Regions from separate parts of the Sporomusa sp. 246TCP1 genome, predicted to be linked through region 2. Evidence: riboswitches for the same ligand, from Rfam matches in the RefSeq annotation. Region 2 holds a riboswitch; the other holds the start of a gene.
The links. Region 2 has a riboswitch for molybdenum cofactor ahead of moaA (GTP 3',8-cyclase MoaA). Riboswitches for the same ligand answer to the same signal wherever they lie in the genome.
Positions count from the first base shown of each region.

Region 1: linked by a shared signal. The riboswitch ahead of AC1ECB_RS11930 (energy transducer TonB) and the one ahead of moaA (GTP 3',8-cyclase MoaA) in region 2 are both predicted to bind molybdenum cofactor.

Region 1 covers NZ_CM170492.1:2,480,394-2,495,541, reverse strand. The annotation lists one part of gene AC1ECB_RS11970 (IS630 family transposase) at 1-90, shown strand, start outside; one part of gene AC1ECB_RS11970 (IS630 family transposase) at 89-638, shown strand; gene AC1ECB_RS11965 (P-loop NTPase family protein) at 650-1,381, opposite strand; gene AC1ECB_RS11960 (MFS transporter) at 1,539-2,711, opposite strand; gene hfq (RNA chaperone Hfq) at 2,950-3,210, opposite strand; gene AC1ECB_RS11950 (ABC transporter ATP-binding protein) at 3,477-4,091, shown strand; gene AC1ECB_RS11945 (heme exporter protein CcmB) at 4,066-4,743, shown strand; gene AC1ECB_RS11940 (cytochrome c biogenesis protein) at 4,752-5,411, shown strand; gene AC1ECB_RS11935 (cytochrome c maturation protein CcmE domain-containing protein) at 5,408-5,779, shown strand; molybdenum cofactor riboswitch at 5,846-5,963, shown strand; molybdenum cofactor riboswitch at 6,080-6,199, shown strand; molybdenum cofactor riboswitch at 6,337-6,456, shown strand; gene AC1ECB_RS11930 (energy transducer TonB) at 6,596-6,703, shown strand; gene AC1ECB_RS11925 (TonB-dependent receptor plug domain-containing protein) at 6,851-8,839, shown strand; gene AC1ECB_RS11920 (Ig-like domain-containing protein) at 8,857-10,065, shown strand; gene AC1ECB_RS11915 (GEGP motif-containing diheme protein) at 10,062-11,186, shown strand; gene AC1ECB_RS11910 (tungsten cofactor oxidoreductase radical SAM maturase) at 11,337-12,545, shown strand; gene AC1ECB_RS11905 (cysteine desulfurase family protein) at 12,693-13,850, shown strand; gene AC1ECB_RS11900 (TOBE domain-containing protein) at 14,435-14,638, shown strand; gene AC1ECB_RS11895 (molybdopterin molybdotransferase MoeA) at 14,773-15,148, opposite strand, start outside.
Region 2 covers NZ_CM170492.1:3,975,586-3,990,733, forward strand. The annotation lists gene AC1ECB_RS18825 (nitroreductase family protein) at 1-176, opposite strand, end outside; gene AC1ECB_RS18830 (gamma carbonic anhydrase family protein) at 198-746, opposite strand; gene AC1ECB_RS18835 (DASS family sodium-coupled anion symporter) at 777-2,183, opposite strand; gene AC1ECB_RS18840 (radical SAM protein) at 2,496-3,374, opposite strand; gene AC1ECB_RS18845 (hypothetical protein) at 3,408-3,593, opposite strand; gene mobA (molybdenum cofactor guanylyltransferase) at 3,700-4,293, opposite strand; gene AC1ECB_RS18855 (cytochrome b/b6 domain-containing protein) at 4,452-5,153, opposite strand; gene AC1ECB_RS18860 (iron hydrogenase small subunit) at 5,166-5,477, opposite strand; gene AC1ECB_RS18865 ([FeFe] hydrogenase, group A) at 5,490-6,749, opposite strand; gene AC1ECB_RS18870 (molybdopterin molybdotransferase MoeA) at 6,917-8,152, opposite strand; gene AC1ECB_RS18875 (molybdopterin-binding protein) at 8,173-9,195, opposite strand; gene moaC (cyclic pyranopterin monophosphate synthase MoaC) at 9,319-9,795, opposite strand; gene moaA (GTP 3',8-cyclase MoaA) at 9,798-10,778, opposite strand; molybdenum cofactor riboswitch at 10,873-11,004, opposite strand; gene AC1ECB_RS18890 (flavin reductase family protein) at 11,223-11,816, opposite strand; gene AC1ECB_RS18895 (MBL fold metallo-hydrolase) at 11,845-12,633, opposite strand; gene AC1ECB_RS18900 (GNAT family N-acetyltransferase) at 12,662-13,138, opposite strand; gene nrfD (NrfD/PsrC family molybdoenzyme membrane anchor subunit) at 13,154-14,119, opposite strand; gene AC1ECB_RS18910 (4Fe-4S dicluster domain-containing protein) at 14,134-14,676, opposite strand; gene AC1ECB_RS18915 (molybdopterin-containing oxidoreductase family protein) at 14,676-15,148, opposite strand, start outside.

The sequences.
Region 1 (15,148 bases), 1.5 Mb from region 2:
TTTGTTGCATAGCCTTGGATTTAGCTGTACCCGGCCCACATACACTCTGGCTAATGCAAATCCTCAAAAACAAGAAGAGTTTAAAAAAACTTTATGAACTGAAAGATTCGCTTTTGCATGGTACAATCGACCGTCTGCTGTTTCAAGATGAGTGCATGATTAGGGACTATCAAGCCATTTTTCGGACTTGGTTTCCTAAAGGAAAGCAAAGAATAGTTCCAACCTACGGAAAACACAGTGGTGTAAAGCTAATCGGCGTATTAGATTATGAAACCGGAGAAGTAGTATGTAGTCACTCTACCAGTTATGATGCACAGCAATTTCTCGCATTTTTGCAATTGGTGCTTGAGAAATATCCTGGTCAAAAAATCGTGATGATTTTGGACAATGCCCGCATTCATCATGCCAAACTGCTTCAACCTTTTTTGCAACAAAACAAAGAAGTACTTGAGTTAGTTTTTTTACCCCCATATAGCCCACAACTAAATCCAATTGAAAAAGTATGGGGTTGGCTCAAACGCACCTGCATCTACAATGTTTTTTTCAAATCAGTTGAGGAAATTGCTAATGCTGTATTTGCTTTTATTAATGATATTAATCGTAATCCGCTTAAGACCGTCGACCGCATTTGTGTTTAATTTTTCATTGTTTAATGCGTTGTATATAGACGGCCTGATGTAGCTAAAGCGCCATTTGTAATATGTGTTATCCACGGTATAAATCCAATAAAGGATGACTTACCATTATCGCCATATTTCAAATAAAATAATTGTTCATCCGTCAGTGTGGATAGTTTTTGTGTTGGCAAAAGGTTATGGTATTTATAAAAGCTATCAAGTATTTTTCTAGTGCTTCCTCGCTTACCTAAACCAAGAGAAACATCCTCTATTTTTTGTGACGAATCAGCAAACAACTTTTCTTCATCAAGCTGTTTAATAATCCCGCTGCCTAAACATTGTACGCACATACCTTTAGGAGAATTTTTCTGAAACATCTCCATTGAAAGAGGCTGACCATCGTCATATTTGTTGTCGTGTTCACCATAAGTTGCGAATAGCATTGCGAGCATATTACTTATTTTTGTTCTTGTTCCAACTGTGCTACGTGGGTTTGATTGACGGATAATACGTTGCTCTACTGCAACGGTTGGAGAAAGTCCTGATATACTATCAAATGTCGGGGTGCTATCCACCATAAATTGTGTGCCTGAAAACATTAAATAGCGCCTTTTACTTTCTTCATAAAGCGTGTCAAAGGCAAGGCTTGACTTACCGCTTCCTGATACGCCGGTAATAACTGTTAGCTTATTTTTGGGAATTGTAACATCAATACCTTTTAAGTTATGAACCCGCGCATTCTTTAGCGCAATATACTCATTCATGGATTTTTCCCTCATATCCCTTAAAAAAATAACTACTTGTTAAAAGGAGACGTCTATTTCGGCTTTAGAAATAGACGCCAGGTAGTGCTATATATTTATTGCGTTTATAAGTACTAGGTATACTGTTTAAGCTTTAGTGTAACATAGAATTAATTTTTCATTTAATCTCTGCTTTACACCTGGAGCTAATCATCAGTCCAATTGCAACAAGTAGTATAAAGAGTGAATAACCCGCCATTGATACCTTAAAACTGGTGCATGTAGATATTTTGGCTATTATCGGTGGACCAAAAAACATCCCAATACCCCAAAAAGAGTAATATGCCCCCGAAATCGTGCCTTTTAAATAGTCAGGTACAATCTCATTCAAAAAGCCCATTGAAGCGAGATGAAAAGTACCCATTCCTAAACTTGCAACTGTAAGTGCCAATAAGACTAACGGCATACTTAAGACCGGGGCGATAATTATCCCGGCAATTGTGACGAGAAGCCCTATAATCATAAATCTGTTCCGCCCAAATATGTCAGTTAGTGGACCGGTAATAACTTGCGAAAAGCTTATCGCCACATAAAACAATGAAAAGAACACGCCGATTTCAACTGAGCTTACGGATTTTTCTTGCAATAAGAATGAGGGTATAATTGTGAGAAATGTTCCATATCCAGTACCGTAAATAATGATCCCGATCAACGAAATACATGTTTGTCGCTGTCCGATCAACTTCAATATGCTCCGAAAATCAAATAAACTTGTCGATTTTAGTTCTTTTTTTGTTATCGGTTCTACCAGGAGGTTGATTACAACCGCGCCGGCTAAACAACAAAAAGAGTAAACAAGAAAAACCTCATTTCCGGTCAACGCCTTTGCCAATGCTATTCCCCCAAGTGGACCCAGAGTAAGACCGAAATGGAAGACAGCATTATATATCCCCATTACCTTGCCCTTATCCATTGGGAACTTTACTGATAGTAACGCCGGAGCAAGTGCCCAAATCGGTGCCTCCCCGATTCCTTGCAAAAATCGGGATGAAAACATCAACCCAGAGTTTGTTGCAAAGAAAAATAGCAATCCAGCTAAAAAACACAACAAGTATCCGACAATCAGAAACGGCTTAAAGCCAAACCTATCTGATAATCTACCCATAGGGACTTGGATTAGTATATAGGAACAGGCGAACGCCGAAGCTAGATATCCTACCGATTCCCCGTTTCCGTCAAAGTACACGATTCGTTGCGGCAATTCCGCAACTATCATACCAACTCCGAACATCATTAACAGCACTGCCAAATTTAGCCCCAATAGGGTTCTGTCCTTAAGAATAGTTGTCATTGAGTAGCTCCCCCTTTTTGTCCCTTTCAACCAAGGAGGATGCCGTCGATTGATGTAAGCAAGGCAATTTTTCCCCGGTTAAAAGGAGTTATACCTAGAATTGTCGTTGCTTACAGGTGGCGGTGGAGACAGCCTGTTTATCATACAAGCGGCTACAAATGTAACCGTAGATTCATATTTTTTTGACATAAAGACCTCCTTTCTTCAGCGCATAACACATGCAATGATTTATTCCTTATTATTTATAGGAAAATTGCCTAAGCGGTAATATAGTGGAAATAGTATGCTTGTATACGAGTTGTTGTTTCCCTTCATTTTCCAGGGTAACAGTGAAACTATCGAATCCCCTGACGATACCTTTTACCGGAAATCCATTTAACAAATGAATAATGACGGGGATATTTTCCTTTCTAGCTTGATTCAAAAAGTTGTCTTGTAAATTTAGTTTTGCCTTTTGCGTAGATGCCGAAGTGATGCTAGCGTTAGGATTAGTATTCATAAAAACCTCCCCTGCGTTTTATATTATAACAATAGGTGATAAAGGTATCATTTCGTTATTAACCACAAATTACCTTCTAAAAAAACCACGGCAATTCCCAAGCCGTGGTTTTTTAATGAAGATGAATTTAATAAGCGACTATAATCTACAATTGTACTTTCGGTATTCATCGGTGATGCAATACTTTCGTTTCATGCGTATAATTTTCAATTAGTTGCAATAAATGATATAATACTCTAAATAGTCCTTGTTTGGAGTAGATATATATGCATATTAGAATTTTAATTGACAATATAGGCAAAAGGTTTGGTGAAAGACTTCTGTTTTCAAATATCAGTGCCGAAGTTGCTAGTGGACAGTGTTTGTCAGTAACAGGCTGTAACGGTTCTGGTAAGTCTACTTTGCTCAAAATCATCACGGGACTGGTTCGACCAAGCACTGGGCGGATTAGGTTAACTTTGGATAATGCATCAAGCCCAAAAGAGCAAATCTCTTATACTGGTTTTGTATCGCCTGAAATGGCAATGTATACGGCGCTTACGGGAATCGAAAATATTATTTTCTGGACAAAAGTACGAGGTGTGCCTAGTTCTAAGTCTGAGGCTGAAAAGTTATGCTGTCAGGTGGGGTTAGGCGGAGCTGGGTGTGATCCGGTTGCCACCTACTCCACAGGCATGCGGCAACGCCTAAAACTGGCGGTTATTAAAGGTATTAATCCACCTGTATGGATCTTGGACGAGCCTTCATCTAACTTGGACGTCAGTGGAAGAATCATTGTAAAAGAGTTGATTGTTGATGCAGTCAGCAAGAATGCTGCCGTTATACTTGCTACTAACGAGGTCGAGGAGGTTCTATATGGCAACAGTACACTTGAGCTTTAGTAATGCAGTATGGGCAGTCTTGGTCAAAGATGCGGTATGTGAAATTAGAACAATGTATGCTGGCGGAGCGCTAATTATGTTCGCGTTGACCACGCTCTCAAGTGTCAGCATGGCGATAGCCGGAGCGCCTTTGCCACCGGAATTAGCCGCTGCCCTTCTCTGGGTTGTGCTATTTTTCTGTGCGATGGCCGGGTTGGCTCGGGTGTTTGTCCAGGAGCAGGAAGCAGGTACATTGCTGGGACTGCGATTATATGCTACTGGTCAAGTTGTCTTTTTCGGTAAATTGTTGTTTAACTTAGCTCTTTTATGCGGCTTGGCCTGCCTAGTGGTGCCGCTGTTTATCATTTTTCTTGCCGTTGAAGTTGGGAATTGGTTGCCTTTTATCACCATTTTGGCTCTTGGCTGTGCTGGAATAGCGACTGTGTCTACGTTGACAGCCGCTATGGTCATGTACACACAAGGTAAAAATGCGATCTTTACGGTGCTTACTTTTCCGGTGTTGTTGCCGCAATTTTTAAGCGCCATTGGTGCGACTGCCAAGATTCTATCAGGCGATATACCTGAATTAAGCGAATTGGTGTTTATGGCGGGCTATGACACCGCGGTTGTTGCCGCCGGAGTACTCTTGTTTGACTACCTTTGGCAGGATTAGGAGGATGTATGAATCTTAGAATAGTTGCATCATTAATTGCGGTATGGATAGCTGGAGTGCTGTTTGCAGTGTTTTGCCTGGTGCCGCCTGCCGCGGGACTGGGTTACCTTGTTCGGATTGCCTTTTTTCACATTCCGGTTGCCTGGGTATCGGTGCTGGCTTTTTTGGTGTCAGCCATAGCAGCTGGGCAGTATCTCAGAACCAGGCAGCGTAAGTATGATTGCTTGAGTGCCTGTTCGGCTCGGTTGGGTCTCGGCTTTTGCCTCTTGGCGACAGTTAGCGGTGCAGTTTTTGCCAAGCTGACCTGGGGAGCATATTGGAATTGGGACCCTCGGCAGACGACCGTGTTTATTTTGCTATTAATTTACGGTGCTTATCTGGCACTCAGAACAGCCATTGAAGAGACGGAGCGACGGGCGACGGTGAGTGCTGTGTATGCGCTGTTATCCTTTTTGTCTGTGCCCTTTCTGGTGTTTATTATCCCTCGCATGTACTTTTCACTACACCCAGAGCCTGTGCTCAACGGCACCGGCAAGGTGGCTATGGAGCCGATCATGCTGTATGTGCTGCTGGCTGCTGTGGGCGGGGCCACGGCTCTTTACTGTTTACTCTTAACCCGGAGTGTTGTCAGAACAACTGCGCGGCCAGGAAAGGGGCTATCAATATGAAAAAGTACCGTCTGGTTTGTCTGGCAGTCATTGCCGGGTTTATCACCTATAGTGTTTTTGTATTTCAAAGCTCAGTTACGCCTTATGTCACCTTTGCTCAGGCCAAGAGCGCCAAGAGCACCGTTCAGGTAAAGGGAATACTGGCCTCAGCTAAAGTAATGCAGGCTGAAGATGGAAGATACACTCAGTTTATGCTGCGTGATGATGCTGGTGAAGAAGCTGCAGTGGTGTATCGTGGCGTCAAACCTGATGGTTTAGAGCAAGCGACCGGCATAGTGGCAATTGGTAAATATACTAATGGACAATTCCAGGCAGACAAGTTGCTGGTGAAATGCCCGTCAAAATACCAAGGGAGTGTGAATCAATGATTAACTCTCAAAAATATGTATGAAAAAAAGGATTATTTGGTTTTATGTAGAATAATGTCCTTAAATTAATAGGAGATTCTTCAAGCCGGTAGATCTAAAACTCATGTCATGGTTTATTGGCCGTTAGGGTATATTGGGAAACTTGTATATCTGCCATTGCGCAATGAAGAACACCGCTAACAAGGTTCAGCGTTGCGCATTTATTTGTGTAATGTTGGATCTTAATTTTTTTTCGACGTACAGTTATTTATACAACGTACTAAAGGCATGCTTTAATTTGTTAACAATTTCACTATAATTAAATATGAGATTCTTCGAAGCTTGCAGATCTAAAACTGATGTCATGATCTGCTGGCCGTTAGGGTATACCAGGAAACAGGTATATCTGCCATTGCGCAAAGAAGAACATTGCTAATAAAGCAGTTTAGCGTTGCGCAAAGAAGAATACTAAAATAAGGTTCAGCGCTGCGCATTGATTTGTGTAAGGTTGAACTCTATTTTTTCGTCAAATAAAAGTTAATTGTATAGTAATGCATTAAAGATTTAACCCCATAATTAAATATGAGATTCTTCAAAGCTTGCAGGTCTAAAACTGATGTCATGACCTGTTGGCCGTTAGGGTATACCAGGAAACAGGTATATCTGCCATTGCGCAAAGAAGAACATCGCTAGTAAAGCAGTTTAGCGTTGCGCAAAGAAGAATACTGAAATAAGGTTCAGAGCTGTGCAGTGATTTGTGTAATGCTGAACTTTATTTTTTTGTCAAATGAATTCATTTTATCAAGGCTGAAACATCGGGAATTCAGGTGGAAAGTATTGCGGGTATTGGTTTCAGAGCAGGGTGTAGTAGGGGATGTTCAGGTTATTGCCAGTTCAGGTTATAGCCAGTTGGATCTGGCTGTAGTTACCAACATGCGTAGTTAGCAGGTTTACTCGGCGTTTAAGGAGGGCAGGCTTGTGGGTGGCAATTCCTGTTACGTTTAATTTGCAGTAGTGTCTTGACGGTGTGGACTAAGGGGGTGAACAATACCGTGGTCGTAATCATCAAAAATTCAAGGAGGAATTTTCGCAATGCACAAGAAAATGATTGGTTATCTAGCAATCCTTAATTGTTGTTTATTATCAGTGCCTGGCTTGACTTTTGCAACTGAAAGCGTGCCGGAGGAGTCTTTTACCTTAGACGAGGTGATAGTTACAGCAATTCCTTTAGAAAAATATCTGGTCACCACTAGCGTTATAACTGACAAGGATATTGAGGCTAAAGGAGCCCGGAATCTGGCAGACGCTTTGGAGGATGTTCCAGGCGTGAATTTGCACCGGGGGAAGAAAAATAACAATACACTGGATATCCGTGGGAGTGCTCTATCCTATACGAAAATATATATTGATGGTGTTTTAGTAGATCCGCTTTCTAAATTAAGTGGTGGAGCTGCGGACCTAGATATGTTCCCAGTGAGTAATATTGCCAAAATTGAGGTTATCAAAGGCCCTGCGCCTGTATCTTATGGGACAGATGCCATCGGAGGAATGGTTTTAATTACCACCAAAAACGGTAAGAACTATGAGGGCGGTAAAGTTTCCGTCGTCGGTGGGTCCAATGGCACGCTAAATGGCTCTGTTTCATACGGTGGAGGCGACGATAAGTTTAATTATTATATTAATGGCGGCTCCGAGCATACTGACGGCTATATAAGCAATGCGGATAGAAAGAGTACATATTTTAATACTAAACTGAACTGGAAATTTGAAAATGATGCATCGTTAACTTTTACAGGGGGATATTCTGATACTGATAAAGGCTGTTTAGCCCCTCTTGACCCTGCTAATGGTAAGCCTATAAGTTATAATACTGGCTTTTGGGCTGGATTAAATAATACAGAATTTAGAGACTGGGAAAAAAGTAACTTGTCTTTGCAATATGCACAGCAGGTTAATAGTAAACTGGATTATAATGTTAAAGTTTATCGGTTTACTGAGAAAAACGGCCTTTGGGCTAATGGGGCCGATCATGATCCGGCAGTGACGACAATCAAGGGTTATAGTACAAGCCGATGGAATGCAAGCTATTGGGATAGCACCTTAAATGGCGTGGAATTACAAGGTAACTATAAGTTAAACGATCTACATACTTTAACTTTTGGAACACTATACAATGATATCGACTGGAAAAAATCTAATTCTGATTTATCTGATCCGTACAATTATTCTTGGGATTCTTACAATAACAAACGCTATGGTTACTACGTGCAAGATAATTTTCTTCCCAACGAGAGAACTACCATTACTCTTGGCGTCAGGCGTGATGAAAATGAAGTAACCGATACTGCCACTATCAAGGATTCAGCCACTAATCCTACTATCAATGTGGTCTACCGGCTGGATAACAATAATACACTGCGGACTTCCTTTGGCAAAACCTGCAGTTTCCCTACGGTAGAGCAACTTTACGGTAAGAATCAAAATCCTGATCTAAAACCAGAAAAAGCTAAAAATTATGAAGTGGGGTTAAAACATCAATTTGATAAGAGTTTAACAGGCGACATTGCCATCTTTAAAAATGATATCCAGGATATGATTTTTTTGGCGAGTAAAAGTGTTCCTTACAATAATGTTAGCTATGCCAAAATAAAAGGTCTGGAGATCGAACTAAACAAGCAGTTTACTAATCGCTTAGACGGCTTTATCAATTATACCTATCTAGATACAACTGGTATTAAGAATGACGGAACAACTAGTATGCTTAAATATACTCCTCACAATATGATTAATTATGGAGTAACTTATCAGGCTGATAAGGGCTATAAGTTCAGACTTACTGGGCATTTTTCCAGTGAAAGAGCGACCTGGGATGATGGTACTGGGCATACCGCGACAGTTAAATCAACATATCCTACTCTATCCAGCTATCATATTATGGATTTGCAAATCAAGCGTCAGATTAACGAGAAACAGGATTGGTATATTACAGTAGCCAACATCTTTGATAAAGAATACCAGGATGAACTATTCTATCCGGCGGCGGGCAGAACCGTGATGGTGGGTGCTGATTACAAATTTTAAAGGAGGGACATTTTACCATGAATCTTATTAGGCAACAGGTTTTAATCATAGTGTTTGCAGCCTTTATTATGCTGGTCAGTGTCACTGCCAGTACTTTTGCCAGTGATTTATCTTCGGTAACGGTTTCGGCTTCATCACTGGTGCCTGGCCTGGAAGCGCGTTATACAATAAAATTTCACGTTGATACGGAATTGGACTTATCCAAAGGTAGCAGGTTGACTGTTTCGTTTTCTCCTGGGTTTACTATTAAGCAGAAGGATATTCAGGCTGCAGACCCGGGCTGTACTTTGGCTAGGCTGGAGTACAAAAATCCGGGGGAGCGGTTTTATGCGGTTGCATATGGTGCAACCAGTGTCAAAAAGGTAAAAGACGGTATACAATGCAGCTTTATCCCTCAGCCAGAGCAACTAGTCATACCTGCCAATACCGATCTTTATTTGACTGTTCCCGGTATTATCAACCCTTCATCGGTAGGACAAAATGGACTGAAGATAGTTATACATGATGCTCAGGGAACCGATTATTACGGTGCTGGTGTATTCAGCTTGGGTTTGCCGCCGGTTACGGTTCCAGCAAATTTGCGGCTTGTGGAGGATTCAGCGTATAAGGTACAACTGGCTTGGGAGCCTGTTCCTGAAGCTAAGCGCTATCGAGTGGTTTTTGCCACCCAACCTGACGGACAGTTTATTAACGCCCTGGATATAAGCAAGGAGCCTTCCCCTGGTGAAGAATGGCAGCTTACAGAAACGGCACATAGCTTTAGTGGTCGTGGCAACGGAGGGCTTACTCCCGGTCAGACGTATTATTTCAAAGTCCAGGCAGGCAATGAATTTGGATTTGGCCCTGCTTCGCCTGCCTTGGCAGTAAAGTTACCAGATATTAAACTAGTAACAAGTTACCCGCGAGATAAGGAACCCGGGATTGCTGTCTTGCCGTCGGGAAATCGTTTAACGGCGACTGTTGACCATCCAGTTAAGATTATCAATGAGCAAGCGATCCGAATTTATGAAAAATCATCTGGCGTACGGGTCAGGCAAGTCGGTATTACCGTAGAGGAAGCCAAGGGCAATATAGTAAACATAAATGCCAATCTTCGTCCAGGAACAGAGTACTTGGTGGCTTTTTATGAGGGCGCGCTGGCAAGTCAAGGGAACCCTTTTATCTGCAATCAAACGTTCGGTTGGACATTTACCACTGCAGTGGCAAGTAAGGGAGGAAAATTATGAAAAAGTACTATTGTTCACCCTTATTAGTAGTATTGGTTGTGGTGTTGGTATTGATCGTTTTTCCAGTAATGGCGGCCTATAAAGCTCACCATAATGATGGCGATACCGGTAATTTTTTGCAAGCCTATCCGGCAGCCAAAGACACTAAATTGGATAATTGCTATCTTTGTCATACTGGCGGGCAGTCTAAGGACAAGTACCTTGATACCTGTGATTATTGTCATGCCACATATGGCTATAAAGCGCCTCATCCGGAAGGGAGAATTCAAAAGACGCTTAATCCGTTTGGTGCAGCCTACCTTGCTGCTGGGCGCAGTGCTGCGGCGTTCGCTGCTATTGCAGAACTTGACTCTGATCGAGACGGTTTCAGCAATGAGCAGGAAATTAACCGCGGGTATTTGCCGGGCGATGTTAGTGACAATCCGACGGTAAAACAAGCAGCGGCAGTTATTTATACTAAGGAAAGGCTTATGCATTTACCAAGGACTAGCCAGTTTATGGCTGTTGACACAGCGAAATCTGGTGACTATTTTGCCACCTATACTGGGGTGCAGGTTTGGGAATTACTCAAGGATGCTGGCATTTTGGCAAATGCTACTGATATAACGGTATATTCTGCGGACGGCTATAGTCGAAATTATACAATCACTGAAATACGGCAGAGTTTTCCGCAAAGCAGGTTTATTTCCAGATATCCTTGGATAAAGTATCCCGAAACCACTACTTATCTGGATGGACAACAAATTAAAGGCGAGCTTCGATATTTATTAGCATATGAACGTGACGGCTATCCGCTGCTGGAAGGCCGGGCGAAGACTAGTGGGGATGGCGGCAAGGTTTTTATTAATGGTGAAGGCCCATACCGTTTTATTGCGCCATCTACCATACCAGTGGTTCCGGACCGGTCGGAATGGAGTATTGACCGTGATGACCCGCCATACCCGTACAATCCAGAAAGGCCGATTCTAAAGAATGCGGATTATTGTGGTAAAACCGTAGTTGCCATCCAGGTTAACACTGCAAATAAAAAATTATTTCAGTACGACTGGGATGGAAAAGCTTGGCAAATGGTTGAAAAAGGGGAATTAGTTGTCTACGGAGCTATTCAGCCACACCCATAATACGGTTTATGTATAGACCGTACAAAAGGTATTAGCCACAAAGGCACGAAGATCACAAAGGACCAGTAATAAACCTTTGTCCTCTTTGTGTCTTCGTGGTTCATTAGTTTATCCATAAATGGACCCAGTATCTCATTTAGGGAGGGAAAAATGGAAAAAGCAGTTAAAAAGACAATAAACCAAGTTTTGCCGGTAGGTCAAAAGGTTCAGATTGCTAAGGATGGTTGTGTAAGATTACCCGTTTCTTTGGATGCGAATCAAGAAGCACTATTTATTCGTACTGATAGTGGATATCAGTTAATTACCCTGGTACAGGATGCGAAAAGAGTATATATTGAGGTTACTACCAAATGCAATTTTGCCTGTATAACATGTATTCGTAGTTCATGGCAGGATGAATTGACGCATATGGAATGGAGCACCTTTGAGAAAATTTTAAATAGCTTAAAAGAATTGCCTGAACTGGAGTCGGTTCATTTTGGCGGGTTTGGTGAACCTTTGATGCATCCCAGGATTTTTGATATGCTAAAGGCGGTCAAGGAACTTGGTTTGAATGTGGAAATGATCACCAATGGTTCCTTTCTACAGGAAGAAGTCATTCAAAAACTAATAGGCCTTCAGATAGATGTTTTGTTTACCTCTCTCGATAGCCCCAATGAGGAAGAATATAATGAAATCCGGCAAGGGGCTAACTTTCAGAGCGTTTATGACAATATAGTAAATTTACAGGCTATGAAGCGGGAACGGGGGACTAAAAAACCGGAACTTGGAATTGAGTTTGTTGCCATGAAGAAGAACTTTGATCAGTTGCCCAAGTTAATCCGGATGGCATGGGATTTAAAAGCCAGCCAGGTTATCGTAACCAATTTGCTGCCCTATCATGAATCCATGAAGGATGAAATTGTCTACGATACTGATGACACTGGCGCGATGTTTGGTTGTCACTCTTATGAATCCTTGCTAACTTCTCTTAAGGCTAATATGGCCAATATGAAATTAAGAACAGAACGAAATTGTAAGTTTGTACAGGACAAGTCTTTATGTATTAACCATAAGGGAAACGTTAGTCCTTGTTACCCACTAATGCATACTTATCAGTGTTATGTATATGGTAGACAAAAACTAATGTACCCGTGTTATTTAGGAAATGTCAATGAAAAAACATTGCGGGAAATATGGATGGATTCCGGTTATGTTAATTTTAGGCAGACTGTTAATGATTATCGCTTTCCTTCTTGTACGGATTGCAAAATGCTTGACGGGTGTAATTATACGGATAGTAATGAAATGGATTGCTGGGCCAATAGCCCGTCGTGCGCCGAATGCCTTTGGGCCAGAAGAATTATAGCTTGTCCATAATAGCTTTCTATTAAAAAAGAATTTGGCAACATAGGTGGATATGATACAATTGACATTGGGAAAACTGTAGCTGAAACTTAATCGATTGATACACAATAGCAGCACTAAAGTAGGCTAGGAAATAGTGAAAAAAACGGAGGAAGGAAAGTGCCAGAGATATATTTGGACAATAGCGCAACCACTAGACCATATCCGGAGGTAACGGAAAAGGTCGTGAACATGCTAACAGAAGTATACGGAAATCCGTCGTCATTACATCGGCTAGGGGTGAAAAGTAAGTTTGAAATTGAGAAAGCCCGCCAAAGTGTTGCTGACGCACTTGATGTAACGCCTGAAGAAATTTATTTTACTTCTGGCGGCACAGAGTCCGATAACCTCGCCATAATTGGTGCTTGTTTAGCCAATTCCAATCGTGGCAAACGAATAGTAACCACTGAAGCTGAGCATGCGGCCGTAACTAAAACGATACGGGACCTGAAAAAACAGGGCTGGGAAGTGGAGTATGTTTCAGCACCTGGAGGTAAGCTGGATATGGAAGCTATGGAAAGGTCCATTAATGAACAAACCGTACTGGTAAGTGCCATGATGGTTAACAATGAAATAGGTTCTATTTTTCCCATAAATGAAATAAAAACAATAATTAAGCGAAAACATTCCCCGGCGTTGCTGCACTGTGATGCTGTACAGGGGTTTGGGAAAATACCCTTTACCGCAGCTGGCATTGGCGCCGATCTTATCAGTATCAGTGCGCATAAGATACATGGGGTTAAGGGTTCTGGCGCGCTTTATGTGAAAAAGGGTGTAAATATGTATACTACTATGTTCGGTGGCGGACAGGAACGCGGACTGCGCTCAGGGACGGAAAGTTCTCCGCTTATCGCCGCTTTCGGTGAAGCGGTACGGATAACTTTTGCTAATTTGCCCAAGGATATAATGCATATGACCAGGCTTCGGGATTATTGCGTCCAGGCCATAACTGATAAAATACCGAGTGCGGTTATAAATTCGAATAACCAGGGAGCACCCCATATCGTAAATTTTTCTTTGCCGGGGGTAAAAAATGAAACGGTCGTATATTATCTTGACAGTAAGGGTATTTATATTTCCAGCGGGGCAGCATGTAAGTCAAATCATACCCGAGGCCCTTCAGTGTTGGAATCACTTGGATTAAGCCGCGCTTTGGCTGACAGTGCACTACGGATCAGCTTTTCGCCTATGAATAGAAAAAGCGATATTGATGTACTCATTGAAGCCCTTGTCGAGTACTGCAGCATACCCGGTTCGGAGAGTCATATCATTAAATAATGCGAAAAGGTCACTCTCCTGCGCCTTCGTTAGCTTCATTTTCCACAACTGTCCAAAAACTATATTTCCCTCTGTCAGCTGGTGTTCAAAACTAACATTCCACTGACCATCCAACAGATGGTCAGTGCTGCAGTTCATTTCTATTCAGTAGAGATATGAACTGCAGCATGTTGAAGTATAAATGAATTTCAGTAAAGTTTCATATAGTGAATGTAAGAACCAAAAAGAGAGCTACCTAATTTGCTAGCTCTCTTTTTGGTTTATTCGTAGAAAACTTTTGCATTTTTGTTAGTTTATGCTAAAGATAGTTGGTACCAATATATCCCAGAAAAGTAACTTTACGTCCATGCTAACAACTCCCACCGACAATAGCTAACACAGCCATTATTTCAAAGTAGTAAATGACATAGATAATTGGTTTAATTAATCGAAATGCGGAGATATATTGAGATATATCATAATATTATTTAAATTTAGTTGAATATGATAGAATTTAGATATTTTTATTGATTTTTGCCAAATAATATGTTATTTTATTTATAGGAAGAGCTTCCAAAATTTAAAAATGAGGAGTGTTGTTTACAATGAAAATCAGCGGAAGAAACAAATTAGAAGCTACTATTAAAGAGGTTGTTAAAGGAACTGTTATGGCTAAAATCGTTATGGATTATAAAGGTACCGAACTGGTAGCCGCCATTACGATAGATTCTGTTGAAGACTTGAACCTCGTTCCTGGAGATAAAGTTACGGCTTTGGTAAAAGCTACTGAAATGATGGTGCTTAAGTAAGGATAGGGGCGAGACAAGCCGCCTCTGTCTTTAAAAATATGAGATGCAAGATGTTAGAACCCCCCCATTACTTGCTGGGCAAGTAATGGGGGGGTTCCATATATAACTAGTAACAAGAAGTGTTTTAAACCCGGCTAAGCATTGACCAGCAAAATAACCTCGACTTCGCTTCCGCTCGGCAACGGAGGACTATTTTCCGGAATTACAATAAGCGAGTTGGCAACCATCGCCGATTTCAGCATACCATTACTCTGCAGGCGTAAAGGTTCGGCTAAAATACCATTATCTTTTTGCCAGCACTGCGACCAAACAAAACGTTTTGCCCCTGTACTTTTATTAAACGGAGAGGCTAATACCGCTCTTACCCGTGGCCGCCACCATGTCTTATGACCGCACATCTTCATCAATATTGGCCTAACTAACTGTTCGAATGAAATAGCCGCTGCTGCCGGATTCCCAGATAATCCAAGATAAAGCTTGCCATTTTTTATACCAGCCAGCATCGACATT
Region 2 (15,148 bases):
GCAATCTCAGCAATTTTCTTTTTATTTGTGATAACAACAAAATGCCAATTCTGCTGGTTTTTCCCTGAAGGTGCATAAGTAGCCGCTTTAATTAACTCTTTAATTGTCTGCTCCGGGACTTGTTCCTCTGTAAATTTCCTTACACTATGACGCCTGTAAATAAATTCCAAGTCCATAGCAACTAACCCCCTTAGACATTATATTATCTTTTCACCCTGATAGCCTTCGCCGTCAGCACCGCGCATCAGTTTACGCCATTTCCTCCAGAGTGCCTTGTATTTTATTGCCTGAGCATGAATGTTGTCCCATTCCTCTGGTACAAAGCTCATCACTTTGCCAGGAACGCCAGCCACTAGGGAATGAGGACGAATAATCTGATTCTCCTTAACTACTGCCCCGGCGGCAATAATGCTGCCTTTACCTACCACCGCACCTGTAAGAATACTGGCTCCCATACCAATTAAACAATGCTCTTCAATAATACAGCCATGAAGGATGGCGTTATGCCCAACTGTAACATAGTCGCCAATTATTGTCGGCTGGTTATTGTCTGCATACACAACACTGTTATCTTGTACATTGCTGTAGCGGCCAATTTCAATTCGATTAACATCTCCTCTGACAACAACATTGACCCACAGACTACTAAATTGTTTCATAGTAACATTACCAATAACCTTAGCACCATCGGCAACAAAAGTTTCTTCATCAAGAGTTGGTCTAATTCCTTCAAATTCTATGAACATTGCTACAGCTCCTCATATCATAACATACTGCTAATACCATAACCCAATCAACCGCCAATAAACAACACCTACTGTCAAGTATAGCACCACATGCAGCACAGTAATTACGGTGCCAACATACCACCAGGTCTTTTTATCATTATATCCCTTTTCCATCAAAAGCGGCCCTAACGCGTTGCCATAATGCGTCAATGTGCAAGAAATAATCATTAAATAGGCTAACACAAAAAAGGCCGGATACCTGGGTACATCAGTAGCTGCGACAAAGGAAAAAATAAGTGGCGAAAAGGCTACCACATAGCCCGTATAGGATACGAAAAAATAGTGCGGCACAATGGCCAGCGCCGCCACTAACAGCAAAATACTATAGGAACCCAAGCCGGCGGTCGGCAGCAATAGTTTGATAACCCCGGCAAACCAAGTAAAAAATTCAAGCTTGGTCAGTGCCACTGAAAAACCTAAAATCGCACCAAACCAAATAAGAAGCGACCACATTGCTTTGGTTTCGGCCAAGTCATTCCAGTTAAGAACTCCGGTTACCAGCATAAGTGATACACCAATAAAGGCGACTAGCGTGCTATCTACTTTTGTTACCGTACCTGTGGACCATAGAATCAATATTGTTAAAAATATTCCAATTGCAGTTAACTCAGTCCGGCTAATATGGCCCATACCTGCCAATTCACGCTTAGCAGCGGCCCGCACCGCCACCATAGAGGTAGTGTCCGGCGGACATAGCTTATATACAATATAAGGTGTCAATAAAAAACCGATAAATCCCGGTAACGCCGCCACAGTCCATAATGGCCAACTAATACTTATGCCCAGCACATCCTGAGCCAGTTTAACATTGATCAGATTTGGCCCCATCCCAGTCATGAACAAACCACCGGAAAGCATACTGGCAGTAAATGTCAACAAGGTAAAATAGGCACCTGTTCGCTGCTTGCCTTTCGGATTATCGGAACTGCTAGCCTCAATAACCCCCTCAGCCAACGGATACACCAACCCGCCTGTTCGGGCTGGTGAAGACGGCGTACTAGTAGCCAGTATCATATCAATAAAGCTTAAAATATAACCAATCCGCAGCGTTGTCTTGCCAAACTGACTAATTAACCAAAGACCAATCCTGCGGGTAAGTCCGGACTTTTTCAGGCCGACACCAATCATCGAAGCTACCAGTGTCAGCCACATCATTGTATCAGTGTACCCAACTAGTATCTCACGAATGGGCAGAACAAATATCCCTGCCAACGTTGTAATAACTAATAATAACGTCGGTTCAGAACATGGTTGCAAAATAAGACCCAGTATTAAAGCAACAAACACACCAAATAAATGCCACGCTGTTACGCTTAAGCCACTGGGGGCCGGATAAGCAAAAAACACTCCGGCAACAGTCAACAAAACGGCGATTTTGGCAAAGCGCACTTTCACATACTCATCTCCTTCTTAAATAAAAACTTCTTTAATACTACCACTTTCTCTTCCTTGTTACAAAATTTTTTTATTTTTAACTATATACAACGTTAAAGATTTTTGCAGGCGGGGGCGTGTGTTGGCAAAAGCAAACGCTGAGTGGTGGAACGTAGTCAATACACCATCCGTCTGTTAGGTTTGTTAAACCACAAAGGACACAAAGAGCGCAAAGGGATACGAAGGGTAGATTGTTTAATAACGAAAACAGGGCCATATGGCCCTGTTTTCGTTACAACTTCATTTTATCCTAATGCACGGCAGCAATTTTCATTATACCCTGTCTGTCTCCCGTGGACGAAGCTTGGATACGTCTTTACTGTCTATAATCCCGGTAAGTGTTCGCAGCAGTTCATCTTTGCCTTCAGGCATAATATTTTCCAAATAGATACAGTTAGATGGATGAATCGAAGTAATACCGGAATGTTTCAACTCCATATCTCGAATCATTAAGCGCAGCTCTGCCAATATTTCCATTTCTTCCGGGATTTCAAACTCCCCGCTTTGGGTTTTCTCATAGAGCTCAGTTCCTGGCTGTACTATAATTGTTAGAATACCTATATAATCCGGCTGAATTTCATTACAAATCAGCGCCGTATTCCTTGCATGCTCCCAGGCTTTAGGCGCTTTACCTGCCAACCCTAAAATCACGGTTACAAACAGATTTATACCTGCTTGCCTTATCTTGCCCCCTGCTTGAACCATTTCCCTACGACTAACGCCTTTTCGTATAGCACGAAGAACTTCTTCATCTCCGCTCTCTACACCCAGATGAGCCTCAACTAATCCATGTTTTTGAAGGTCTATCAATTCAGCAAGCGTTTTATTCAATATACTAACGGCGCTGGCGTAAGTACCAACATATGTTAGACTGGGAAAAGTATCATACAGGCAGTCTAATATCTTGATTAAATGCTCTACAGGCATACTTAATGCATCACCGTCTGCAAGAAAAACCTTTTTCACATCACCATAGTATTCTTTTGCGAGCTCAATATCCTTTAGAATTTCATTTAGCTCACGCAAACGATATTGCTTATCTTTATACATATAGCAAAATGTACATTGATTATGGCTGCAGCCAATCGTACACTGTAGTATGTAATCGTCTCCTGCTAAATGGGGGCTGTAAATATTTCCTTCATATCTCATAGGCGATTTTCTCTCCCGGCAATCGAGCACAGATTAATTGTTAGCTACTTTGCGCACATACATGAACTTCACTTTTGCGTCACTCGGTTTATTTTTATACAGCATACTATATACCATTTTTTTAGCATCTTCCGCGCTACTAGTTTTTACTGTATTCATCATTAAGATAACCTCACCTGTTGTTGAGCAAAGATGATGCTTAACTTCATATGTTTTCACATTATCACCTCTCCCCAGATACTTTCACGCTTCAACTGTTCCAAATAGACTAACTATGGCTTCTTATACAAAAGCCAAGCAGACCAGGCTATATTACACCGATAGATTAACTAACTGGTTTATCGCTCTCACCAAGATAGGATAAATCTTCTGGTGTATTAAGATTACAAAATATTTCTTTAGGGTCACCAACCTGCCGTAAATCGCTTTCAACTATTTTGCATACTCTTACATCAGGATAAAATCTAAATACCTGACTAACACCTGCTTGCAAACACTTTTCTATCGGTTTTATGCAATTGCGTGAATAGACAGCGCAAAGTGGTTCCAACCGGTTTCCTATCTCAGGAACTACTACATCACATCCCGCTCTTCGCCCCAGTAAAAACCTGGCTAACTCTTCTGTAAAAAATGGCATATCACAGGAGACTATAAATGAATACTGATGTTGAGCGGTCATAAGTCCGGCATGCATTCCTCCGAGCGGGCCCATGCCCGGGTAGCTGTCTGGAACCTCCACAATTCCCGGTAAATTATATTTTGCTGTATGGTTACTGGCAATAATTATTTCATCCACAAAGTTTTGCAGTTTTCGCACAGTACGTTCGATAAGAGTTTCATTTTTAAATAATAGCAGTGTTTTATCACGCCCCATGCGTGAACTGCGTCCACCTGCCAATATTATTCCACTCACCGCCATAATAGCCCCCTAGCCTATTGAATTCTATTTCTATTATACTTTTTTATTAAAAATTTTGCAGGTGCAAATGGGTGTTTTATAGCACACCACCCACCTGCAATTTTCCAACATTTGTATATAGCTGTTCAAAATAGTGGAGCTATTTCTGCGCCTTATTGTTAACGCACATGCTGCTGCCCTGTAACAGATACAGACTCATTGGCTTTTACTCGCATAATTTCGTTTTCAACCCATACCGGGTTATGATGCTCAGCCTCACGACGCGGCTGAGTTCCATCACCAAACATGCACAAAAATTCGCCCCAATTGTAAATTCCGAGGAAGATATGCGCGAATACGCACACTCCCAGGACAATACCAACCACCAAATGCACCATATCAAACCAGTACATGGCTACTTTAGGCGCTACCGGCAGGAATGCGTATAGTGCCCAACCGGTAACAATTAACAGTATACCACCAATCAGCATCATAATCCCCATTTGTTTTTGACCAGAGTTCATTTTACCCATTGGCGGCACTGGAATGGTTTTGCCTAATAGAATTTTCTGCGGATAGCCACCACAAATCTTCATCCAGGCCATATCCCGCTCATCAAAGGTAAATATCCGGCGGGTAAAGGCCACAATTCTGTCCAACGCAAAGATCGTGTAAAAAATACACGCTATTGTAAGAATGCCTGCACCAACAATATGGATTTGCATAATCACATTTTGCAGAGCTTCACCAAATGGTTTTAGCCAAATAAAAAATCCGGTAATGGCTGCTGGTAAAAAACCTACTATTAATCCCCAGTGAAATAGCCGCGAGATAAGAGGGTGCTTGAGTACCCACGGTCCATGTTCATCATGCTGGCTCATCAATTATCCCTCCTACACTAATTTCGTTCTGTCTACATACTTAGTATGAAACAGTTCTTCGGCCAAATTACTGAGCGGATTCTGAGCAAATTTTTTGTACACATCAGTAACTGCCTGATTGTTATGGCTTTGACGGACTTTCGCTTTTACATCATCATTATAAATGCCTTGTGCCCGCAGCTTGATGTATTTTGTGCGGTCTTGTACCAAATCTGTAGCAACATAGGCCCCGGTCCACAAGATTGCTCCGGCTACACCTACGATTCCTATGAATTCACGTCGCGAGACCTTTACGGCCTTTTCTATATAATCATACTGTGCCATTGTGTTCCCTCCTTATGACCAAGGTAGTACGGCCTTGGCTTTATCCAGCCAGGAAGTACCCATTGGGTTGATTGGCTGACCGCCACCGTTGACACAGCCGGCCGGACAATTCATAATTTCGATGAAGTGATAGGGTGATTTACCGGCTTTAACTTCTTCCAGAAGCGGTTTTACGTTTTCCTTGATACCGTGGGCTACAGCTACCTTCAACGTAACTTCTTTACCTGTTTTAGCATCTACCATCGTAACACTGGCTTCCTTCACGCCTTTTAGACCGCGAACAGGTTTGAATTCAAGCACATCCAGTTCCTTGCCGGTGATTACAAAATAGGCTGTCCGTAAAGCGGCTTCCATTACACCGCCGGTATTGGCAAATATAGTACCTGCGCCACTATATTGGGCTAAAGGATTATCCTTATCAGTAAACTCAGCGACAGTCCTAATGTCAATATTCAATTTCTTAAACAGACGGGCTAAATCCCTTGTAGTTAGCACTACATCAATATCAGGATAACTTCCTGATCTGCCTTGTGTTTTCCAGTACTCAGAAGCACTTTTGAATTCAGGACGGGAAGCCTCAAATTTTTTGGCAGTACAAGGCATAACGCCTACCATGAATATATCTTCCGGGTTAACCTTCCAGACTTCTTTGGCACCATAGGTTTTCCCCAGTGCGCCAGCCATCATCATCGGTGATTTGGCCGAAGACATGTTGGGTAAAACTTCAGGATAGTACAGCTCGGCATACCGAACCCAGGCCGGACAACACGATGTAAACTGTGGCAAAGGCCCTAAATGATGTTCTGCCGGCTCCCCTAACGCGTAGTGACGAATCTTGGCAATAAGCTCCATGCCTTCTTCCATAATGGTCTGATCGGCAGTAAAGACAGTGTCAAGAACTTTAAACCCAGCCTGTTTCATTGCTCCATACATTTTTTCTGTTATCAGGCTGCCGGGTTCCATTCCGAACTCCTCACCAATAGCAACACGAACCGCCGGGGCAATTGTTGCGACAACTGTGAGCTGTTTGTTTTTTAGCTGTGCAAGCACTTTGTCAACAACGTCAACCTTATCCTGAGGTGCTCCAAAAGGGCAATTTATCAAACATTGCCCACAAGAGATACACCTTTCACTGTTGATCGCATGAACGGTTCCATATTTGCCGTCGATAGCTCCTGTCGGGCAAAACGACTTGCAGGAATCGCAGCCCTTACAAGCCTTTCGGTCGATTTCAATAACCCTTGTTAACTCTTGTCCTTGAAAACCCTTCAAATTTAGACCTCCCCTATAAAATTTAAGCTAACTTGGCTCACACCAAACCTTTGGCGATTGACGAGAGCTGAGTTAACTTAGTAAATCAGAAAGTAAGAACTTTCTGATTTACTAAAGAAACTATTTTAGTCAATAATATAGAGTACTATCCTTAGGTGTCTGCCACCTCATATAAAGAGTTCACGGCCGCCTACCATAACTGCTGAAACTTCTTGTCCGGCGACTAACGGGCCACTTCCCGCAGGCACGTCAATTAGCGCATTGCAGGCAACCATAGATTTCAGAACGCCGTTACTTTGACCGCCTGTAAGTTCTATATAATTAGTATTGTTAATTGTCTGTAGTTTTGCCCGTAAAAATCTGCGCTGTGTACTCGATTTACTAAAACTGTCTTTCAGAATTGCCGAAATTTTGGGCGGCATTTTTTGATCAAGCCCGAGCATTATTTTAATTAAAGGCACAACAATCAAATCAAAGGTTATACAGGCGGCAGCAGGGTTTCCCGAAAGGCCAATAATTAATTTATTATTGTAGCTTGCAGCTATCATCGGCGAACCTGGCTTCATATCGATTTTTCGAAAAATGATATCTGCCCCAATTTGCTTAAAAGCGGCTGGTACAATATCGTAATCACCTACTGAAACGCCCCCGGTAGTAATGACTAAATCTGCTAAGTCTAATGCCTGGATAAGGCGCTCAACGATAGCCTCTTTTTCATCAGGAACAATTCCCATTGCAATAGGCGCTGCCCCCAGTTGCGAACAATAGGCACTTAGAAAATGTTGATTGGAATTATATATCTTACCTGGCCTCAGTTCTTCTGCCGGATCAATCACTTCGTCGCCGGTACTAAGAATAGCTATTCTGGTTTTACTAAACACCGGTATTTCATCTACTCCAATGGCAGCTAACAGCCCCACAAGCGGCGGCGTCAACACCGTACCTCTCTTCGCAATAACTTCTCCCTGCCGTACGTCCTCACCGGCTCGAATGATATCGTTTCCTGCTTTTAGGGGATAATATAGTTCGACCTTATTTCCCGTTCTTTTTACGTCCTCAAATTTGACAATTACATCTGCACCATTTGGTATCGGAGCCCCGGTCATAACTTTGATAACCGTTCCCTGAGTTACCTGTTTTTTAGGCATATAGCCAGCTTGTACCTCTTCGATAACTTCCAGTATCACCGGATTCGATGAGTTAGCTAGTTCAGTATCTTTCGCCTGTAACGCATAGCCATCTAAAGGCGATTTGTCAAATGGCGGCAGGTTAATACCTGTTCGGACATCTTGACTTAAAATTCTGCCGGCAGCGCTAGTCAACGGCACCTGACATTCTGTAACCGGATGGGTTAAATTTAATAACAATGCCTGCGCTTCTTCCAAGGGAATACCTGTCTTCATTTTTCCACCTCCTGTTTTTTTCACGCACCAGTACCAAATGAGCAAGCGGGGTACTGGCAAACCTCACACTCCAGACATAAGCCGCCCATTCCCAATTTCACGACCATTGGTCTGGTAATAAGCTGACCTGTCAAAACCAATGGCAGGACAAGATCAAACACAGTTGTTTTATGGTACATTACACAGCCTGGCAGTCCTAAAACCGGTACTTTTCCCAAATACGCCACCATTAGCATTGATCCTGGCAATACAGGCGCACCATAGGTTACAATTTCCGCACCTGCCTTTCTAATTCCACTGGGAGTAACATCATCAGGGTCAACCGACATACCTCCAGTTGTCAATATCAGTTCAGCACCATTAGCTATTAATGAGTTCACTGCCTGTGCTATTTCCTCCGCATCATCAGGAACAAGAATGTGCTGCACTACCTGGCAGCCAAATCCCTCAACTTTTGCTTTTACAACCGGCCCGAACTTATCCTGAATACGTCCATGATAAACCTCACTGCCTGTCGTAATAACACCCACTTTATAAGAACGAAATGGTTTAACGGCAGCAACCCCGGTTTGCCGAGCAATTTTCTCCACCATTTCTATTTTTGTTTCATCAATCAGTAAAGGGACAACCCGGACACTGGCAATCTTATCTCCTTTTTTCACAGGTCTGTTGTTATTACGGGTCGCAACAACGATCTCTTCAATCATATTAATACGTGTTAGGAGCTCTTCATTTATAGCAATCATTCCATCATGCTCGGCGATAAGATTAACCTTGCCTTCACTGGGTTCATTCATGCTAAGTCCCTGCCCCTTTACTGCCTGGGCAAGACGTAGTCCCGCGTCATTTTCATGCAAAAATCCTTTTTTCATTTGCCAAACATAAAGATGTTCCTTTCCCAGCTTCAAGAGTTTCGGTATATCTTCTTCTGTAATGATATGTCCTTTTTTGAAGGCTTCGCCTTTGAATTCGCCAGGTATTATTTTAGTAATGTCATGACATAGCACATTGCCTATTGCTTCTTCCACTCTGACTATCTGCATGGTTTCTTTCTCCTCACTGTTTATACTCCCAAAATTTCAACCGCTCATTTCTATTTTGTCGCCGGCTTTTATCCAGCCTGGGGTAAGTACTATGGTCCTATCACCTTTATACAATAACCTTCACTATTGTTCTCGCTTAACATGACCGCTTTTGCCGCCCATTTTTTCCATAAGTTTTATATCTGTAATTTCCATCCAGCGGTCAACGGCCTTGCTCATATCATAGATCGTCATCGCGGCAACACTGACACCACTGATAGCTTCCATTTCCACACCGGTTTTTCCTGTCGTTTTAACCTGACAGCGTATGATTATACTAGAATTTAATTCGTCCATTTCAAACTCAATATCTACCGAAGTCAACATTAGGGGATGGCACATGGGAATAAGACTAGACGTTTGTTTTGCACCCATTATGCCAGCTACCTGAGCAACTCCCAGGACGTCCCCTTTTTTGATCCCGCCACTTATGATGACTTGCAAAGTAGCCGGCTGCATATGAACAATTGCCTGTGCCGTAGCTGAACGTACAGTATCATTTTTTTCACTAACATCTACCATCCGGGCATATCCATCATTATTGAAATGAGTAAAATCCATGCTTATCCCCCTATTTGGTACATCTTTCGTTTATTGTCTGCACCCCAACCTTCATTCATATGATGCCGGTTAGGCTTTTCTCTGATTGCTTTGCTAAAGAGTTCTGCAATTATTTCATCACTGGCGTGATTTTGCAGTGCCAATTTCACATTAATTTCTTGCTTACCAAACAAGCAACTGCGAAGTTTACCATCAGCCGTCATCCGAATCCGGTTGCACGCTCCGCAAAAATGATCGCTCATTGCACTGATAAAGCCAACCGACCCCATTCCGCCGCGTATTTGATAGGACTTAGCCGGGCCATTACCTTGTACATTAGCACCTTTATATAATTCATATTTTTGCTCAATGCGCTCTCTAATTTCACTTACTGTCACAACCCGGTCGGTTTTATAAAATGGTATATCCCCCACAGGCATAAACTCAATAAAGCGAACATGTAGCGGCTTTTTTTTGGCTAATTCAACAAAGTCCAATATCTCATCATCATTGATGCCTTTCATCACTACAGTATTAATTTTTATCGGGACCATTCTTAATTCTAACGCTTTGGAAATGGAACGCACTACTTCACTCAAACTTCCACGGCTAGTTATATATTTGAACTTATTTTCATCAAGACTATCTAAACTGAAATTAACCCTGGTTAAACCAGCTGCCTTCAGTTCTTCTGCCATGTCAGCAAATAGCATTCCGTTTGTCGTAATTGCTATATCATTAATCTTCGGAATCTGGGCGATATCGGCAATAAGTTTCGTAATATTTCTACGAACAAGTGGTTCTCCACCTGTCAACCTAACCTTTTGAATTCCGATCCGGGCAGCAACTCTAACGAGATGAGCAATTTCTTCCAGGCTTAGTATATTGTCATGGCCAAGATCTTCTATTCCCTCTTCAGGCATACAATATTTACACCGTAAATTACACCTATTTGTAACAGAAACACGCAAATAATCAATATTTCGAGCATAACTGTCAAACACAGTTCATTCACTCCCTTCCTAGATTTAATAGAACAGAATTTTTATCAGAATATAAATAAAACTTCTGTGAGAAGCGCACAGAAGTTTTGATCTCAAAACTCATGAAGCGCCTCCTTTCCCAGATTGGGAGGTAGTGAAATTTCTTTCGCTACCCCGTGAACTAATTGTTCAGACTGCCAGACCATGGATAACTTTAGGTCATGCAGCTCGGAGTGCCCGTTTTATTTATTTCTAATTACTTTATATTGCAAAAATCGTGCCAATCATTTTTCCATTATTCAATCCCGAAAACTCTTGCGTAGTAAGCCTTTATCGCTGTCTTAGCTTTTGTAATATTTTATCTATTTTTTATTTTGAGAAACATCGTATCATTTTGTGTCATTTTGAAATCAACTACTTTTTTACTTTGCTTGTTGCCAGGTTCTTTAGACCGCCGAAGCGATATTAATTCAATTCACCCTCGTGGTTATCCAAAAATGCCAGACCAGGAGAATAGGCTTGACCTAAATATTCTCCAAAGGCATAATAGGAGCGGTCTGAAGCACTACTAATTAACGGATTAATCATACTAGCCATCGGAGTGCCATTTGAATCAAGAATTTCTTCATCTGCTTTGACGCCAAGGATTTGACCAATAAATTGCGTATGAGCCCCCATTTCAATAGCATGAAGAAGTTTGCATTCAAAAGCTAAGGGAAACTCATTAACATAGGGTGCGTTAACATTATCACTTCTTATCGGCGTAAGGCCGGTCACTTCAAATTTATCTGTATTTTTACCTGAAACAAGACCAATATAATCTGTTTCAGCGATATGTTGTACTGATGGTATATTAATTGTAAATGCTTTCTGCTGCAGAATGTTAGCATATGTCAAGCGTGATTTTCGCAACGAAATTGCTATACATGGAGGAGCCGAGCAACATATCCCACCCCACGCAACAGTCATAATATTAGGCTGATCATTAGCATCATAGCTGCCTACAACCCATACCGGCGAGGGCATAGCAAATAATTTAGTTCCCAGAGACTTTTTCATACTCCCACCTCTTAATTAATAAACCATTCTAAAATTCAATACGCATTCCATCATAAGCGACATATACATTCTCATAGTTTGCAACTTCCTCAGCGAGCTGCTTTGTGTTAACTGGTTGGCTGTAATGGATAGCCAAATGAGTAAGCACCGTTTTTTTAGCTCTAATTTGGTGGCCAAGATCAACTGCCTGCTCAATTGACATATGAGCATGGGGAAACCAATTCTCGCCATGAAACGTTGCATCACATATCAACCAGTCAACCCCACGCACCTTTACAGCGCTAGCTTTCGGAAGCCCGGCAGTATCCGGGTAATAGGCAAGCCTTTTACCCGGTGATTCCAGCAAAAAACCCGCCGTTTCTATCCCGTGATTTGCAGGCAAAGGAGTCAAGTGTAATGCATCCAAACAGTATTGCTTATTAAACTCCCATGACTTAACCTCAAAAATATCTGTCAAATTAGGAAACGCATCCGTAAACTGCTTTACTGCGCTGGGTGGCAAGAATAAAGGAATCGCTTCGTTTCTCGCTAATTTAACATAATATTCAAGTTCTCCGAGTCCGCCAAAATGATCATAGTGCCAATGCGTCATAAATATACAGTCAACCTGGGTAATGTTTTCTTTGATAAGTTGACGCCGTAAATCAGGAGAAGCATCAATAAGTATCTTGCTGCTGCCTGTGTCGATGAATGCGCCACTGCGTGTTCTGGCTAACTCAGGATTGCTTCTGGCTTCCCGGCATCCCACACAATCACAGAAGAAGGAAGGTAAACCTGGCCCTGCCCCGGTCCCCAGTAATATAAAAGTTGCTTCCACGTCAGTTCGCTCCTTGTTGTACCTAGTCTTATACGATATATTTATGGCATTCAATGATCATCGCAATAGGCTTACAATCCTCTTTATCCGGACATTCTAAACATTGCTCATCATAAGGCTCAGCTAGTTCGGAAAAATCACAAGCGGCAAACCCGTTTTTTTCATAAAAACGTACAGCATCACCTTTGGCAACTGTCGTAACCTTGTATAAGCTGTCATTACTATCAAATGGAGTTTGGCAGTACTTTTCAGGGTTTTTTATCATTTCTTGTAACAACCGACTGCCAATTCCAGTGTTACGTTCAGCTTCGTTGACAGCAAATACTAATAAATGAAAGAAGTTGGTATCAAGTTGAGCTAACATCGCCCCAGCTAACACTTTATTATCTGTTTTTACCAGTACGTGTTCCTCAATATCGCCGGCAAGACCCATGCCGTAGCCTGTGAATAGCTCCTGTAATTTAGCCTCGTCTTCGCTAGTGGCAAAAACTATCTCGTTGCACATAAGTGACATCCCTACTTATTTTTGTGAATTTAACCAACAAGCCTTTTCCTGCCAACGATTTTCCAGCGCTATAGCCAGCTTGGCAATTTCTCTTCTGCTCATTTCATCCTTTTCCTCACCAGGCAAAACGACTCTTACTGCAGCTCTTAAGAAGTCGATTCTGAAACAAGCCCCGCCAACAAGAACCAGTACTGCTGCCATAACTAACCAGTATATAGAAGTAAATAGCAAGCTAATGACCATTGGTACTAAAGTTCCGAAGATAACGACTCCAGCCCAAAAAGCTGAGCTAAACTCGCCACTCCATAATTTGCTAGCTCCCCGCCGCGCTTCCTCGGCTGATGACAACTTCATTCCTAATACATAGCCAGGTATCGCAAACAATTGAGCAACTAACACTGCGGCCAAAATATTTTTAATTGTAGCAGTATAAGCATTCTCACCATAACCAAATATACACAATATCAGAGTTAATGCGGCAGCCCCAGTTGCAGTCCCATTAATTAAGAAAACACCAATCAGGCCGCCACCATTCCAAAAACCTCTACCTTTTGCTTCACCCAACTCTATTCCCGGGTAGGTTACATAGAGCAGAGCCGCTATAATAGCCAGCACCGCGACAATTGTCTTAAGCCAGCCAAATCCTGCCCAAGGAATAAAACTAAAGAAAAATGTTCCATATGCAACTACCAATGGCATATATAAACTTTGTATGAGTGAGCCAAAGCTCATAACAGAAGCAAACGGACGTGCATTAACCAAATGCCCCTTGCTCTTATGGGTTAACTCTTCTAAGAGTAATAATGCACCTATTCCGGCTGCTGCCAAGGCCACGATACTTACCCAGCCGTTAATTTGTCCGGCTATTGGATTTCCTACCAAGTCTGTTACTGCAGCAATAACAAACATCATCGCTCCCATTGCGGCCAGAAAAAAGTACCACGCCGGTTGACTTCCCCAATATTCCTGCTGTTTTTCCATGCTAGCCCCTCCTCCTATGGCATAATATAGTAAATCGATGGTTTAGTTCCTAAATGTGGGTACAACGGCTGTGCATTATTTTTCCGGATCAATTTTACAATCTCACTGTCAGGGTCATCAAGATCACCGACATGTCTAGCCTGTAATTGGCAAGTTTCTACGCACCGTGTAACCATGCCTTCTTCTAACCGGGTAAAACACATTTTACACTTTTCTACGACTCCAGTTTCTTTATTCATTTGGCGCACACCATAGGGACAAACTACCATACAGAATTGACAGCCTACGCATTTGTCCGGATCGATTGCCACGATACCATCTTCCCGGTGGTAACTGGCACCAGTAGGACAACCATCAACACAGGGGGCATCTTGACAATGCATACACCCTATCGGTATATTATAGGCAGTTAAATTCGGATACTCACCGAATGGGCCAACTTTGGACACCTTGCAATATTGCATATCGAACGGTAATTCATTTTCATTTTGGCAGGCAACCGTACATGCGTAACAGCCCACACACTTTCTTAAGTCAATTAGCATTCCCCAGCGCATTAGTTGTTCCCCTCCACTTTCGAAATCCGACACATAATGCCTCTAGCGCAAAAACTGCCGCAAAGCTCATCTAAAGTATCCAGATCATCATCTACGCATACATTAATATTGGATTCAAATACGCCCATTAAGCTAGGATCTTTTACTTCCTTTTCAGGGAACCACCAGCCCCGTTCTGCCTGAATAACATCAGGTGCTACGGCCGTGGTGATAAACGCGGTCTGCTTAACCTTGCCGGTTGGCGTCTCAATCCAAACCCACTCGCCTTCTTTGATGTTAAATTTTTGGGCAAGAACCGGATTAATAGCAACCCGTGGATAGGGCCTTAACAGTCTGAGTCTTGTTATTTCCTTATGTTCGGAATGGAAGAATGGCATAAAACCGCCGCCGGCTACAAGTGATATTGGATATTGCGCAGCCAATTCTGGTTTTGCTTCTGCACTAAACGGCGGTGCAACATAGTGCGGCAACG